One region of the Janthinobacterium sp. CG_23.4 genome, then DNA from elsewhere that is predicted to be linked to it. Evidence: predicted binding sites of a transcription regulator. Region 1 holds the regulator's gene; each other region holds the start of a gene.
The links. Region 1 encodes sigma-54, which starts transcription at its own class of promoters, with help from an activator protein. Its sites were predicted from a motif close to TGGCANGNAANCTGCTTT; they were not measured.
Positions count from the first base shown of each region.

Region 2: a site for sigma-54 is predicted at 1,532-1,549, ahead of H4V96_RS02020 (TorF family putative porin). Genes of this name have one in related genera too.
Region 3: a site for sigma-54 is predicted at 3,206-3,223, ahead of prpB (methylisocitrate lyase). Genes of this name have one in related genera too.

Region 1 is NZ_JARXUX010000001.1:291,763-296,240, forward strand. It holds gene lptC (LPS export ABC transporter periplasmic protein LptC) at 1-485, shown strand, start outside; gene lptA (lipopolysaccharide transport periplasmic protein LptA) at 511-1,092, shown strand; gene lptB (LPS export ABC transporter ATP-binding protein) at 1,092-1,847, shown strand; gene H4V96_RS01325 (RNA polymerase factor sigma-54) at 1,852-3,330, shown strand; gene raiA (ribosome-associated translation inhibitor RaiA) at 3,400-3,759, shown strand; gene rapZ (RNase adapter RapZ) at 4,074-4,478, opposite strand, start outside.
Region 2 is NZ_JARXUX010000001.1:450,252-454,729, forward strand. It holds gene H4V96_RS02010 (YifB family Mg chelatase-like AAA ATPase) at 1-1,000, opposite strand, end outside; gene H4V96_RS02015 (accessory factor UbiK family protein) at 1,112-1,360, opposite strand; gene H4V96_RS02020 (TorF family putative porin) at 1,630-2,397, shown strand; gene H4V96_RS02025 (P-II family nitrogen regulator) at 2,409-2,747, shown strand; gene amt (ammonium transporter) at 2,759-4,294, shown strand.
Region 3 is NZ_JARXUX010000001.1:2,920,282-2,924,759, reverse strand. It holds gene H4V96_RS13025 (M20/M25/M40 family metallo-hydrolase) at 1-1,033, shown strand, start outside; gene H4V96_RS13020 (MBL fold metallo-hydrolase) at 1,221-2,078, opposite strand; gene H4V96_RS13015 (hypothetical protein) at 2,254-2,490, shown strand; gene H4V96_RS13010 (hypothetical protein) at 2,615-2,863, shown strand; gene prpB (methylisocitrate lyase) at 3,286-4,173, shown strand; gene prpC (2-methylcitrate synthase) at 4,249-4,478, shown strand, end outside.

The DNA of each region.
Region 1 (4,478 bases):
GCAAGCATCTGGACGAGCCAGACTATTTCATCACCAATTTCAGCATGGTGCGCATGGACTTGACGGGCAAGCCCAGCTATATCGTGTCGGGCAGCAAGCTCACGCATTATCCGCTGGACGATTCATCCGATATCGACCAGCCTTTCGTGCGCAAGCTGTCGCCAGGCATGCCGCCGCTCAATATGCATGCGGAACTGGCGCATATCGACCAGGACAACACCCGGCTGCAACTGCACCGCAATGTCGTGATCGATCGCGTGGCCAGTGCGAAGGCGCAGCACCTGAGGATCGAGACGGAAGCGCTGACGGTGTTCCCGGATGAGGAAAGAATGGAAACGGACGTGCCTGTCGACATCCTGACGGGCAGCTCGCGCATCAATGGCGTAGGCATGCGAGCCAATAACGCCACCGGCGTGGTGGAAGTACACAATGCCCTGCGCATAGTGCTGCCGCCGAAACCGCGCCCGGCCGCAGCGCCAAAATGACAGAATGAAACAAGGAAACCATATTATGAAGAAGATCTTGCTGTTGAGCCTATTTTCCCTGGCCGTCATGGGCGCAGCGCATGCCGAGAAGGCCGATTCCGAGAAGGAAGCCGTCATCACGGCACGTAGCGGTCACGTCGATGACGTCAAGCAGGTTCGTACCCTGACGGGCGACGTCGTGCTGGTCAAGGGGAGCTTGATCATGAAGGCGGGCCGGGCCCTGATCACGGAAGATCCGCAAGGCTACCAGTTCATTACTTTCTGGGCTGATCCTGGCAAGCTGGCCACCTTCCGCCAGAAGCGCGATGGCGCGGGCGACCTGTGGGTCGAAGGCGAAGCTGAGCGCGTGGAATACGACAACAAGACGGAAGTAGTGAAACTGTTTTCCAATGCCAAGGTGACGCGCCTGGAAGGCAAGAAGCCGACCGATGTGGCCAATGGCGCCTTCATCTCGTATGACAGCCGCAAGGAAGAATTTGCGATGGAAAATTCCAACAGCGGCACCAGCACCCCGGATGGCGGCAGCGTGCGCATGGTGATCCAGCCAAAGACCAAGGCAGCGGCGGCGGAGAAAGCGCCAGCGACGCCTGCGCCAGGAAAGAAATAATGGACAATACACGTTGCGGCAGTACCCTGATCGTTCGCGGGCTGCAAAAATCCTATGGCAAGCGGCAAGTCGTGCACGACGTCTCGCTGCAAGTCGAATGCGGCGAAGTGGTCGGGCTATTGGGGCCGAACGGTGCCGGCAAGACCACCTCGTTCTACATGATCGTCGGCCTGGTGCCATCGGATGGCGGCAGCATCGATATCAGCGGCGTGGACATTTCCCGCCTGCCGATACACCGCCGCGCGCAGATGGGCCTGTCGTATCTGCCGCAGGAAGCGTCCGTATTTCGCAAGCTGACGGTGGAAGACAATATCCGTGCCGTGCTGGAAATCCAGACCGTCGAAGGCCGCCCCCTGAAGAAGGCCGAGATCGAGGAACGCCTCGATAAATTGCTGGCGGACTTGCAGATTGAAAAGTTGCGTGAGAACCCGGCGTTGTCGCTCTCGGGCGGTGAGCGGCGCCGCGTGGAAATCGCCCGCGCGCTCGCTACCGATCCGCGTTTCGTGCTGCTCGACGAGCCGTTCGCCGGTGTCGACCCCATCGCCGTGATCGAAATCCAGCGTATCGTGCGCTTCTTGAAGGAGCGTAATATCGGCGTCCTGATCACCGATCATAATGTGCGCGAGACGCTGGGTATCTGCGACCGTGCCTACATCATCAACCAGGGCTCGGTACTGGCGTCGGGACGCCCCGACGACATCATCGCGAACGAGTCGGTACGCCGGGTCTATCTGGGCGAACACTTCCGCATGTGAGCCAATGAAACAATCATTGCAGCTGCGCACTTCGCAGCACTTGGCACTGACGCCGCAGTTGCAGCAATCGATACGCCTGTTGCAATTGTCTACGCTGGAATTACACCAGGAGCTCGAGCAACTGCTGACGGACAATCCTTTGCTCGAGCGCCTCGACGATCCGCTCGACCGTTCGCTGCGCCTGCTGTCCGACGGCGCCTTGAGTTCCACGGCCGCGCCGGCCGAAGCGCCGCCGCAGCCTCCAAGCCAGGAGGCACCCACCGCGCCGGTCGAAGCGGAAACCTTTGACGGCGAGGCCAGCGACAGCCCTGCCGCTGGAGACGCCGGTGACAGCGACTGGAGCGAGGCGAACCGGGGCAAGGCACCCGACGACGAAGATTCCCGCCCGCAGCTCGAAGCCCATCACTGTACCCTGCGCGAGCACTTGATGGAGCAGATGCGCGTGACGGTGCTCGAATTGCGCGACCGCGCGCTCGTTGAGCTGATCATCGATGCACTCGATGACAATGGCTACCTGGAAGAATCGCTCGACGACATCCTGGCGCGCCTGCCGGAAGAGCTGGAAATCGACGCCGACGAGATGCGCACGGCCTTGTCGCTGTTGCAAAGTTTCGATCCGCCCGGCGTGGGTGCGCGTAATGCGTCGGAGTGCCTGGCACTGCAAATCAAGCGCTTGCCGCACATCGCCATGGTGACGCGGCGCATGGCCCTGGTGATCGTGGAAAAGCACCTGGCCTGGTTTGCCCAGCGCGATTTCAACAAGTTGAAAAAAGCCCTCAATTGCGATGATGAAGACTTGCGCGAAGCGCAGACGGTGATTCGCCAGTGCAATCCGCATCCGGGCGCCGTGTTCGCCTCTGACGTGTCCGATTACGTGGTGCCCGACGTCGTCGTCAAGCGCGCGCGCAATGGTTGGCAAGTCACCCTGAACAACGACGTCATGCCGCGCCTGCGCGTGAACGCCATGTACGCCAACTTGCTCAAGCAGGGCAAGGGCGAGGGCGCCATGGGCGCACAGTTGCAGGAAGCCAAGTGGCTGATCAAGAATATGCGCCAGCGTTTCGACACGATCTTGCGCGTGGCGCAGGCGATAGTAGAAAGACAAAAGAACTTTTTTTCGCATGGGGCCGTTGCCATGCGTCCCCTTGTACTCCGTGAAATAGCTGATACACTGGGATTACACGAGAGTACTATCTCGCGGGTAACAACCCAAAAGTACATGCTGACCCCGCATGGCATGTTTGAGTTGAAATATTTCTTTGGTAGCCACGTCGCCACCGAAGCGGGGGGCGAAGCATCATCGACGGCGATACGGGCATTGATCGTGCAACTGACAGGAGCAGAAGACCCTAAAAATCCTTTATCCGACAGTAAGATTGCGGACATGCTGGGCGAGCAAGGCATGGTGATTGCGCGACGTACTGTTGCCAAATACCGGGAAGCGTTGAAAATTCCGCCAGTGAGTCTGCGTAAGTGTTTGTAAGTTTTTTTCGGTTCCTCTGCGGGCCGGATAGGATGGACCGCACGAACCCGATCATCTTTAGGAGTGTGTATGAATCTCACCATCAGCGGACATCATCTCGAAGTGACACCAGCCATCCGTGAATACGTACAAACGAAGCTGGAGCGCGTGAAACGGCATTTCGATCAAGTTATCGATATTGCCGTGATACTGACCGTGGATAACCTCAAAGAGAAAGAAAAACGTCAAAAGGCCGAAGTCAACCTGCGTATGAGTGGCAAAACCGTCTATGTGGAAAGCCTGGCGCAAGACCTGTATGCCGCAATCGATATGCTGATCGACAAGCTGGACAGGCAAGTGATGAAGTACAAAACCAAAGTGCAAGGGCACGGTAAAGAGGCGATCAAGCATCTGCCAGACAACTCGGACGAAGAAATCGCCGCCGCTTAAGCGGCCCGCGACTTCCAAACGGTTGTGATCAACTAAGGGCGCACATTGCGCCCTTTTTTGCGCCTGTCGCCCTTGTCGGGCTACCATCATGGGAACGCAAAGTTCCGTCCGAAGACGCTAGAATGTGTGCACTTTGACTTCTTTCCTGCCTGGCGGGCCTGCTGGCTCGCATCTGCATTAAGAATACCGGATCACAGCATGGCGAGCGGCAGGAAAAGGTGTTGGAGTAGCGCAACTTCGCCTGGCACTGCGCCGCCCAGGCAGTGAACGTTGCCCGCTACCTGCGCCGATGCGCAACAGATTTTATGCGCGTCTTACCCACGTTCGCGATGTCGCAAGACGACGCGCTCGTTCGGGCTGAAATACTGTGCCAGCCGTTCCGCCATGTACACCGAGCGATGCTGGCCACCTGTACAGCCGAGTGCCACGGTCAGGTAGCTGCGGTTGTCGGACTTAAAGGATGGCAACCATTTTTCGATGAAGGCGCGGATGTCGGCCAGCAGTTCCAGCGCGCTGGGCTGTGCGTCGAGGAAGGCGATCACGGGCGCATCGCGTCCGTCGAGCGGGCGCAGCGTCAGGTCGTAATAAGGATTGGGCAAGGCCCGCACGTCGAAGACGAAATCGGCGTCCAGCGGCACGCCCAGCTTGAAGGCGAAGGATTCGAAGAACAGGGTCAGCGGTGCGCGTTCCGAGGCGACGATATCCTTGACCCAGGCGCG
Region 2 (4,478 bases), 160 kb from region 1:
CGCGCGAAATGCTGATGATGCCCGACTCCATGGGCTGGCGCAAGACATCGAGTACCCGGCGCTGGAATTCGGCGATTTCATCGAGAAACAACACGCCGCAATGGGCCAGCGAGATTTCTCCCGGACGCGGTACGTTACCGCCGCCCACCAAGGCGACGCCAGATGCCGTTTGGTGCGGTGCACGGTAGGGACGACGTTTCCAGTGTTCCACTTTAAAATGGCCACCCAGTGAATGCACGGCGGCTGATTCCAGCGCCTCGTCATCGCTCATGGGCGGTAACACGCCGGGGAAGCGGCTGGCCAGCATGGTCTTGCCTGCGCCCGGCGGGCCCACCATCAAGACGTTATGCCCGCCTGCGGCCGCCACTTCCAGTGCGCGTCGCGCTTGCAACTGCCCTTGCACGTCGGCAAAGTCGGGATACGTAAACGCCTGCGCTGCCAGCACCGGTTGATGGCGCTGCAGGGCGGCCTGGCCGTTGGGCACGGCAAAATGCGCGCAGACCTCGAGCAGGCTGTGGGCGGGATAGATGCAGGCGTCTCTGACCAGCGCCGCCTCGTCCGCGTTGGCCCGCGGCAGGATGAAGGCGCGTGGCGGCCCCGATTGGCTGCGCTGCATGGCAAAAGTCATGGCCAAAGCACCGCGGATGGGGCGTAGTTGGCCCGAAAGCGATAGTTCGCCCGCAAATTCGTAGTGCTGCAGTTGTTCGCTCGGCAACTGGCCGGAGGCAGCCAGGATGCCCAGCGCAATCGGTAAGTCGAAGCGGCCCGATTCCTTGGGTAAGTCCGCCGGCGCCAGATTGGCCGTAATGCGCCGCGCCGGCATCTCAAAGCCGCAGTTTTGCAGCGCGGCGCGGACGCGGTCGCGCGATTCCTTCACTTCCGTATCCGGCAGGCCAACGATCGTAAATGACGGCAAGCCATTGGCAAGGTGCACTTCGACACTTACCTCGGGTGCCTCCATGCCGGCCAAGGCACGGCTTTTCAGGACGGCCAGACTCATCAGACTCCCCCGTAGCGCGAGCGCGCTCGGGATCAGTCTAGCGCTTGAAACGCTGTCAGGCTTGAGGTATGCCAGCAAGGCCGTCTATCACGCGACCTTGCTGACGATACTTTATGCCTTTGGCTCGTTCAGGCGGGTTTCCAGTTCGACCAGGCGCAGTTCCAGTGCATCGAGCTTGGCGCGGGTCTTGGCCAGTACTTGTGCCTGGATATCAAACTCTTCGCGCGTGACCAGATCGAGACGGGCAAAGCCCTGTGTCATCATCGATTTCACGTTTTTCTCGATATCCTTGGCGGGCGAGTTTTCGATGGCTTGATGGATCTTGCCTTGCAAGTCGTTAAAGAAGGTATTCATGTCCACGGTCAGTCCTTGTATGGTGCGGCCTGTGCATCGCACCATTGCGGTGCACAGCGGTGTTAATCTGGTGCGCAACTGGGCACTTCATTGTTCTTCAGCAGGCCGTGGCCCCAGTCCTGGCGGCTTGCAGGGTAAGTATGGACGGAAATGCGCCAGTCAAGCTAACAAGAGAGCTGGCACGTATTCTGCTAAAGATGTCATGAACGCTTTGTGATCTCCAGCCAAGATTTTAAACCTCAACCGCTTTAAAAGTTCAATAAAAGGGAATCGCCATGAAGAATCTGTCCAAGAACATGACTTTAGTCGCAGCGTTGACGCTGGCCATGACCGCTGTTTGCGATAGCGCCATGGCCCAGGATGCCGTGGCAGCGCCTGCTGCGGCCGAAGCCGTAGCCGATAACGTGGTCAGCTACAACGTGGCGCTGAGCAGCGACTACCGTTACCGTGGTGTGTCGCAAAGCCGTCTCGACCCTGCCATCAGCGCCGGTGCCGACTATACCCATAATCCGACGGGCCTGTATGTGGGCACTTGGCTGTCGAGCATTAAATGGATCAAGGATAGCGGCGGCGACACCAACCTGGAATGGGATATCTACGCCGGCAAGCGCGGTGAAATCAGCAAGGATTTTACCTATGACGTGGGCGGCCTGTACTACTTCTATCCCTCGAATGGATTGAGCACCAATGCCAACACCTTCGAGTTGTATGGCCAACTCGGCTATGGTCCGGCCTATATCAAGTATTCGCACTCGACGACCAATCTGTTCGGTGTCGCCGACAGCAAGAACAGCGGCTACCTCGATGTGGGCGCCAACATCGACGTGCATGATGGCTATATCTTGAACCTGCATGCCGGGCGTCAGAAGGTCGAGCACAACGATGCCCTCAGTTATAACGATTATAAGATCGGCGTGAGCAAGGATTTCGGCGTGGCGACCGTAGCGCTGGCCGCCGTCAAAGCCAACATCACGTTGCTGGCACCGAATGGCAAGAACCTGGCGAAATCCGGTCTCGTGCTGACTGTATCCAAAACCTTTTAAGCGAGATTGCCATGAAAATGATTACTGCAATCATTAAACCGTTCAAACTGGACGAAGTGCGCGAAGCGTTGTCGGCTATCAATGTGCAAGGTATCACCGTGACCGAAGTCAAAGGTTTCGGTCGCCAGAAAGGTCACACGGAACTCTATCGTGGCGCTGAGTATGTCGTTGATTTCTTGCCAAAAACCAAAATTGAAGCAGCCGTCGATGACGCCATTGTGGACCAGGCCATCGAAGCGATCGAAGGCGCAGCGCGTACCGGCAAGATCGGCGACGGCAAGATTTTCGTCTACAACCTGGAACAGGTCATCCGCATCCGCACCGGTGAAACCGGCAACGAAGCGCTCTAAGGGGAATATTGATGCGTAAAAATATAACAAAATTACTCGCTGGGATAGCCTGTCTGTGTACGTTTGGCGTCGCTACGCCGAGCTTTGCCGATGCCCCCGTCAAGACGGAGGCGGCCACGACGGCTGCCGTCGCCACAGTTGCCGTGACGCCGGTGCCTGACGCCGCACCCGCTGCGGCAGCGCCGGCGCCGGCCGCTGCCGCGCCAGCGGCCGCGTCCGTCGCCAATAAGGGCGATACCAGCTTCATGATGATCAGTACCTTATTGGTGATCTTGATGACGATTCCCGGCCTGGCTCTGTTCTACGGCGGCCTGGTGCGCTCCAAGAATATGTTGTCGGTGCTGATGCAAGTGTTCATGGTGTTCGCGCTGATCATCGTTCTGTGGTGCATCTACGGTTACTCGATCGCCTTCACGGAAAAAACTGCCTTCTTCGGTGGCTTCGACCGCTTGTTCCTGAACGGCATCTGGGATCCCGCCAAGGGCACGTTTGCCGCCGCCGCCACCTTTAGCAAGGGTGTTGTCATTCCCGAGTTCATCTTCGTGGCTTTCCAGGGCACGTTTGCCGCCATCACGTGCGCGCTGATCGTTGGCGCCTTTGCCGAGCGCGCCAAGTTTGCCGCCGTGCTGGCCTTCGTCGTGCTGTGGTTCACGTTTGCCTACCTGCCAGCGGCGCACATGGTGTGGTTCTGGACCGGGCCTGACCTGATCACCAACGCTGCCACCTCGGCCAGCGAAGCCCTGAAGGCAGGCTGGATCTGGCAAACAGGCGCGCTCGATTTCGCAGGCGGCACCGTGGTGCACATCAATGCTGCCGTCGCCGGCCTGGTCGGTGCGATCATGATCGGCAAGCGCGTCGGCTACGGCCGTGAATCGATGGCGCCGCACTCGCTGACGATGACGATGATAGGCGCTTCCCTGTTATGGGTGGGCTGGTTCGGTTTCAATGCCGGTTCCTCGCTCGAAGCGGGCGACGTGGCGGCCCTGGCCTTCATCAACACGCTGCTGGCCACGGCCGCAGCCACCCTGTCGTGGGTGTTCGGCGAGTGGATCAGCAAAGGCAAGCCATCCATGCTCGGTGGTGCGTCGGGCGCCGTTGCCGGCCTGGTGGCGATCACCCCTGCGGCCGGCTTTGTCGGCCCGATGGGCGGCCTGGTCATCGGCTTGCTGGCCGGTATCGTCTGCCTGTGGGGTGTGAACGGCCTGAAACGCCTGATAGGCGCCGACGATTCGCTCGACGTGTTCGGCGTGCATGGCGTAGGCGGCATCCTGGGTGCCCTGCTGACCGGTGTGTTTGCTGCACCACAGTTAGGCGGTCAAGGTATCTTCGACTATGTTACCAACAAAATGTCGGCTGATCCCTATTCCATCGGCCACCAAGTGTGGGTGCAAGCGCAAGCGGTCGGCACCACCATCATCTGGTCGGCCCTGGTCTCCGTCATCGCCTATAAACTGGTTGATATCGTCATCGGCCTGCGCGTGCCGGAAGAAGAAGAGCGTGAAGGGCTCGATATCACCAGCCATGGTGAGCAGGCTTATCATGGTTAAATGATAATAATCAGGCATGCCAGCGTTTCGCTGCGGCATGTCTGGTGTGCAAAGGCGCCTCATCGAGGTGCCTTTTTTTCATTGTGGGAACCGTAAAGGTCTTTAAAACAAGGCCTTTGCCCCGATGTAGGCTACTTACACGGTAATATAGTCGGTAGTTCTGTGTGCTTTTTTGAATACTGCA
Region 3 (4,478 bases), 2.6 Mb from region 1:
CGGCCTGACGGCGCCCCTTATCATCGTCAAAAGCTTCGAGGAACTCAAGGCGCGCGCAGCGCAAGTGAAGGGCGCTATCGTGCTGATCGATACGCCGTTCGACCAGGAGATGGCCGAGCGCGGCCTGGCTGGCGTCACTTACGGCCAGGGCTCGCGCTTTCGTTTCAATGGACCGAAGGCGGCGGCCGAACTGGGCGCGGCTGCCGCGCTGGTACGCTCGATCGGCGGCGCCAACTTCCGCATCCCGCACGCGGGCGCTACGGGGCTCGATGACAACAAACGCATTCCTGCCGCCGCCGTCACGGTGGAAGACGCCTTGCTGATCGCCCGCCTGGCTGCGCGCGGGCCTCTGAAAATGCACCTGACTTTGACGCCGCAAAACCTGCCCGACGCGGACAGCTACAACGTGATCGCCGACTGGCCCGGTACGGACAAAGCCGACGAAGTGGTGGTGGTCTCGGGTCACCTTGATTCCTGGGATCTGGCCACGGGCGCGCACGACGACGGCGCGGGTGTGGTGGCGGCCATGGGCGTGGTGGAAACCCTGAAAAAGCTCGACTACCGTCCGCGCCGCACCATCCGCGTGATCGCCTGGATGAACGAGGAAAACGGCGGGCGTGGCGGGCAGGCGTATTTCGAGGCCCACAAGCAGGCGCTCGGCAAACAATATGCGGCCATCGAGATGGACAGCGGCGCCGGGCGCCCGTTCGGCATCCTCGCCAGCGTGGAAGCGAAGTCGGAAAAACTCTTCGCGCCCCTGCGCGCCGCCCTGCAAGCGATGGGCGCGCACGCGTTTACGCGCCGCGACGCGCTGGGCACGGGCGACTTGCACCGCCTGGAAACGGGCGGCGTGCCCAGTTTCGAGCCACTGGTCGACAGCCATAGCTATTTCCACTACCACCATACGCCGGCCGACACCCTGGATAAGGTCGACCCGGAGAACCTGAAGCGCAACGTGGCGCTGATGTCGTCGCTAGCCTGGTTCCTGGCCAATATCGACGGCGAGATTGGGCGCGCGCCGCAGCAGGACTAAATGAAGTCGCCTTGCTGCGAATGGCCCTGCATGGGGCCAGCCGCATCATGGGCTAAGCTCAACCATAGCAGGACGGAAATGTTTTCGCCCAAGCAAGCTCAGGCGATCTGCACTGCATGCGCCTTGCCTGAGGTGGAACTTGCGTGGTGACAATAAAGGAGGTGCGTCTACAGAAGTGCGGGCGGAGTCAGATCGCGTCCAGCGGTATCTTGAGGTAGCGCACGCCATTGTCTTCCGGCTCGGGCAGCTTGCCCGCGTTGATATTGACCTGGATGGCGGGCAAGATCAATGTCGGCATGTCCAGCGTGGCGTCACGGCCCGTGCGCATGGCCACGAATTGTTCTTCCGTGATGCCGTCGCGCAAATGGATGTTACTGGCACGCTGTTCGGCCACCGTCACTTCCCAGCGCGGCGCGCGGCCGTTGGGCGGGTAGTCGTGGCACATGAACAGCCGCGTTTGCGGCGGCAGCGATAGCAGGCGCCGCACGGAGCGGTACAGCAGGGATGCCGAGCCGCCGGGAAAGTCGCAGCGGGCCGAGCCCACGTCCGGCATGAACAAGGTGTCGCCCACAAACACCGCATCGCCGATCTGGTAAGCCAGGTCGGCCGGCGTATGGCCGGGCACGTGCAGGGCGCGCACTTCCAACTGGCCAATATGAAATACCTGGTCGGGTGCAAATAACTGGTCGAACTGCGAACCGTCGGCCTTGGCTGCATCCTGGTGGTAGACGGCGGCGAAGGCGCGTTGCACCGTCTGGATGGCGGCGCCGATGGCCACGTCGCCGCCCAGTTGCTGCTGCAGGTAGGGCGCGGCCGATAGGTGGTCGGCATGCGCATGCGTTTCCAGCAGCCAGCGGCATTGCAAGCCGTGTTCGCGCACGAAGGCGATCACCTTGTCGGCCGAGGTGGTCGAGGTGCGGCCGGCCTTCGGATCGTAGTCGAGCACGGAGTCGATGATGGCGCAGTCGCGGCCATCGGTCTCATACACAACATAGGTGACGGTGGCGGTGGCGGGGTCGAAGAAGGCTTGGATTTGTGGGGTCATCGCGGCGGCAAGGGACGGACAGGGAAGAACATTATATCGTCAGTGTAGGCTAAAAAATGTTGGAAACTGACATTTTCCATGCGGAAAACAGATAAGCGTGCGCGTCAACGTCTGTCCCAGTCGTGCGCACCCTCGCGCTTGCCGCGTGCTAAGCTCTTTTTGACAAGGAGAGCTCATGCACGATACCACTGCACGCAGCGAAGAGTACCGCGGTTTTACGATGTCGGTCACCGCGCAAAAAGATAATGACGATTTGTGGGATTTTACTTACCGCCTGCAGCGCGAAGGCGAGACGGCGGCGCAAGCGATTACGCGTAGCCGCACCTTGGGCGGCTACGCGGCGCCCGAGACGGCTTGCACGGCCGGCTTGGAAGTGGCGAGGACGGAAGTGGATAATCTGTTGCGTCCTTGAGCCAGCGCAAATCGTTTCGTCCGAAAGTGAGCCTGAGCACGTGCTGCTGCCTGAAACACGTCGCTACCAGCTGCGCTTCATGCTACGATTTCCATTATTGAGTCAGTCACGAAGGAGGCACCGTATGGGTAGCAGTTCTAAAATTCACTACAAAGGCTGGGAAATCGTTCCCTTGGCCGTGCCCGCCAGCGACGGCAAATGGTCGGCCAGTTGCGACATCGAACGCGCCACTGCGGAAGGCCTGGAAGTGTTCGAAGGCTCGACCATGCAGTTCGTGCGCGACGACGAGGAGGGTGCCATTGCCGCCGCCTGCGAAGAGGCGGTGCGCCAGATCGACAACATCATCGCCAACCCGCTGGTACGCCTGGCCTGAGTCCCGAGTCTTGATTCCTGGTTTTCCAGTACTGCTGCAGCCGGCGCCCGCCGGCTGTTTTTCATTCAATTACTGCTGCGCACCGCAGCGTCTTTCGCTCCCCCCCCCCTGATTGCCGGCTGATCGAGCGCCTGCTTTGGCTTCGGCAATGATTGCGTGTTGCGTGTTGCATGTTTCAAACATTTGTTTCAACTGAAATAGTTGAAACAAAAATGAAACACCGTCTACACTTAACGCGGCAGCGCTGTCCTGCTGCGTGAGCGTGCGCAAGCGGCCGATACAGGCCATTTCCCCTCGTATCTCACCATGCTGTGGCACCCTTCCCGGGCACGTGCAAGGTGCTGGCACGGCATTTGCAACACTGATGCTCATAGCAAGTCCATGAAACATTCGGGACGACCCGAATCCCATAAGGTGAAGACATGACTCAATACTCCGCAGGTGCCGCATTTCGCAAGGCCGTCCAGGAAGAATCCCCCTTGCAAGTCGTTGGCGCCATTAACGCCAACCACGCCTTGCTGGCCAAGCGTGCCGGCTATAAAGCTATTTATTTGTCTGGCGGCGGCGTCGCGGCCGGCTCGCTGGGCTTGCCCGACCTGGGCATTTCCAGCCTGGACGACGTCCTGACCGATATCCGTCGCATCACCGACGTATGCGACCTGCCGCTGCTGGTCGATGCCGACACGGGCTTCGGTTCTTCCGCCTTCAACGTGGCGCGCACCGTGAAATCGATGATCAAGTTCGGCGCTGCCGGCTTGCACATCGAAGACCAGGTGGGCGCCAAGCGCTGCGGTCATCGTCCGGGCAAGGAAATCGTCAGCAAGGAGGAAATGGTCGACCGTATCAAGGCCGCCGTCGATGCGCGCACCGACCCGAACTTCGTCATCATGGCGCGCACCGATGCGTTGGCCGTCGATGGCCTGGAAGCGGCATTGGAACGCGCCGTCGCCTGTGTCGAGGCGGGCGCCGACATGATCTTCCCGGAAGCGATCACGGACCTGGACATGTACGCCACGTTCGCCAAGGCCGTCAACGTGCCTATCCTGGCCAACATCACGGAATTTGGTTCTACACCGCTGTTCACGCTGGACGAATTGCGCAGCGCCCACGTGGGCTTGGCGCTATACCCGCTGTCGGCCTTCCGCGCCATGAACAAGGCGGCCGAGAACGTCTACCGCGCCCTGCGCCGCGACGGCACGCAAAAAAATGTCGTCGATACCATGCAGACGCGCATGGAACTGTATGAATCGATCAATTACCACGACTTCGAGCAAAAGCTCGATGCGCTGTTCGCCGCGCAAAAGAAGTAAGCACCGATAAAAGAGCGGGCCGTGGGAATCCCGGGCCCGCCGCGCTGGACTGACAATCATTTTCTGGAGAACACAATGACCGCACCGCAAGCCGCCACTTTCAAGCCTAAAAAATCCGTCGCCCTGTCCGGCGTCACCGCCGGCAATACGGCGCTGTGCTCGGTCGGCAAGACCGGCAACGATTTGCACTACCGTGGCTATGACATCCTGGACGTGGCCGACAGCTGCGAATTCGAGGAAATCGCTTATCTGCTGGTGCACGGAAAATTGCCGACTAGCGCTGAACTGAAAGGCTACAAAGCCAA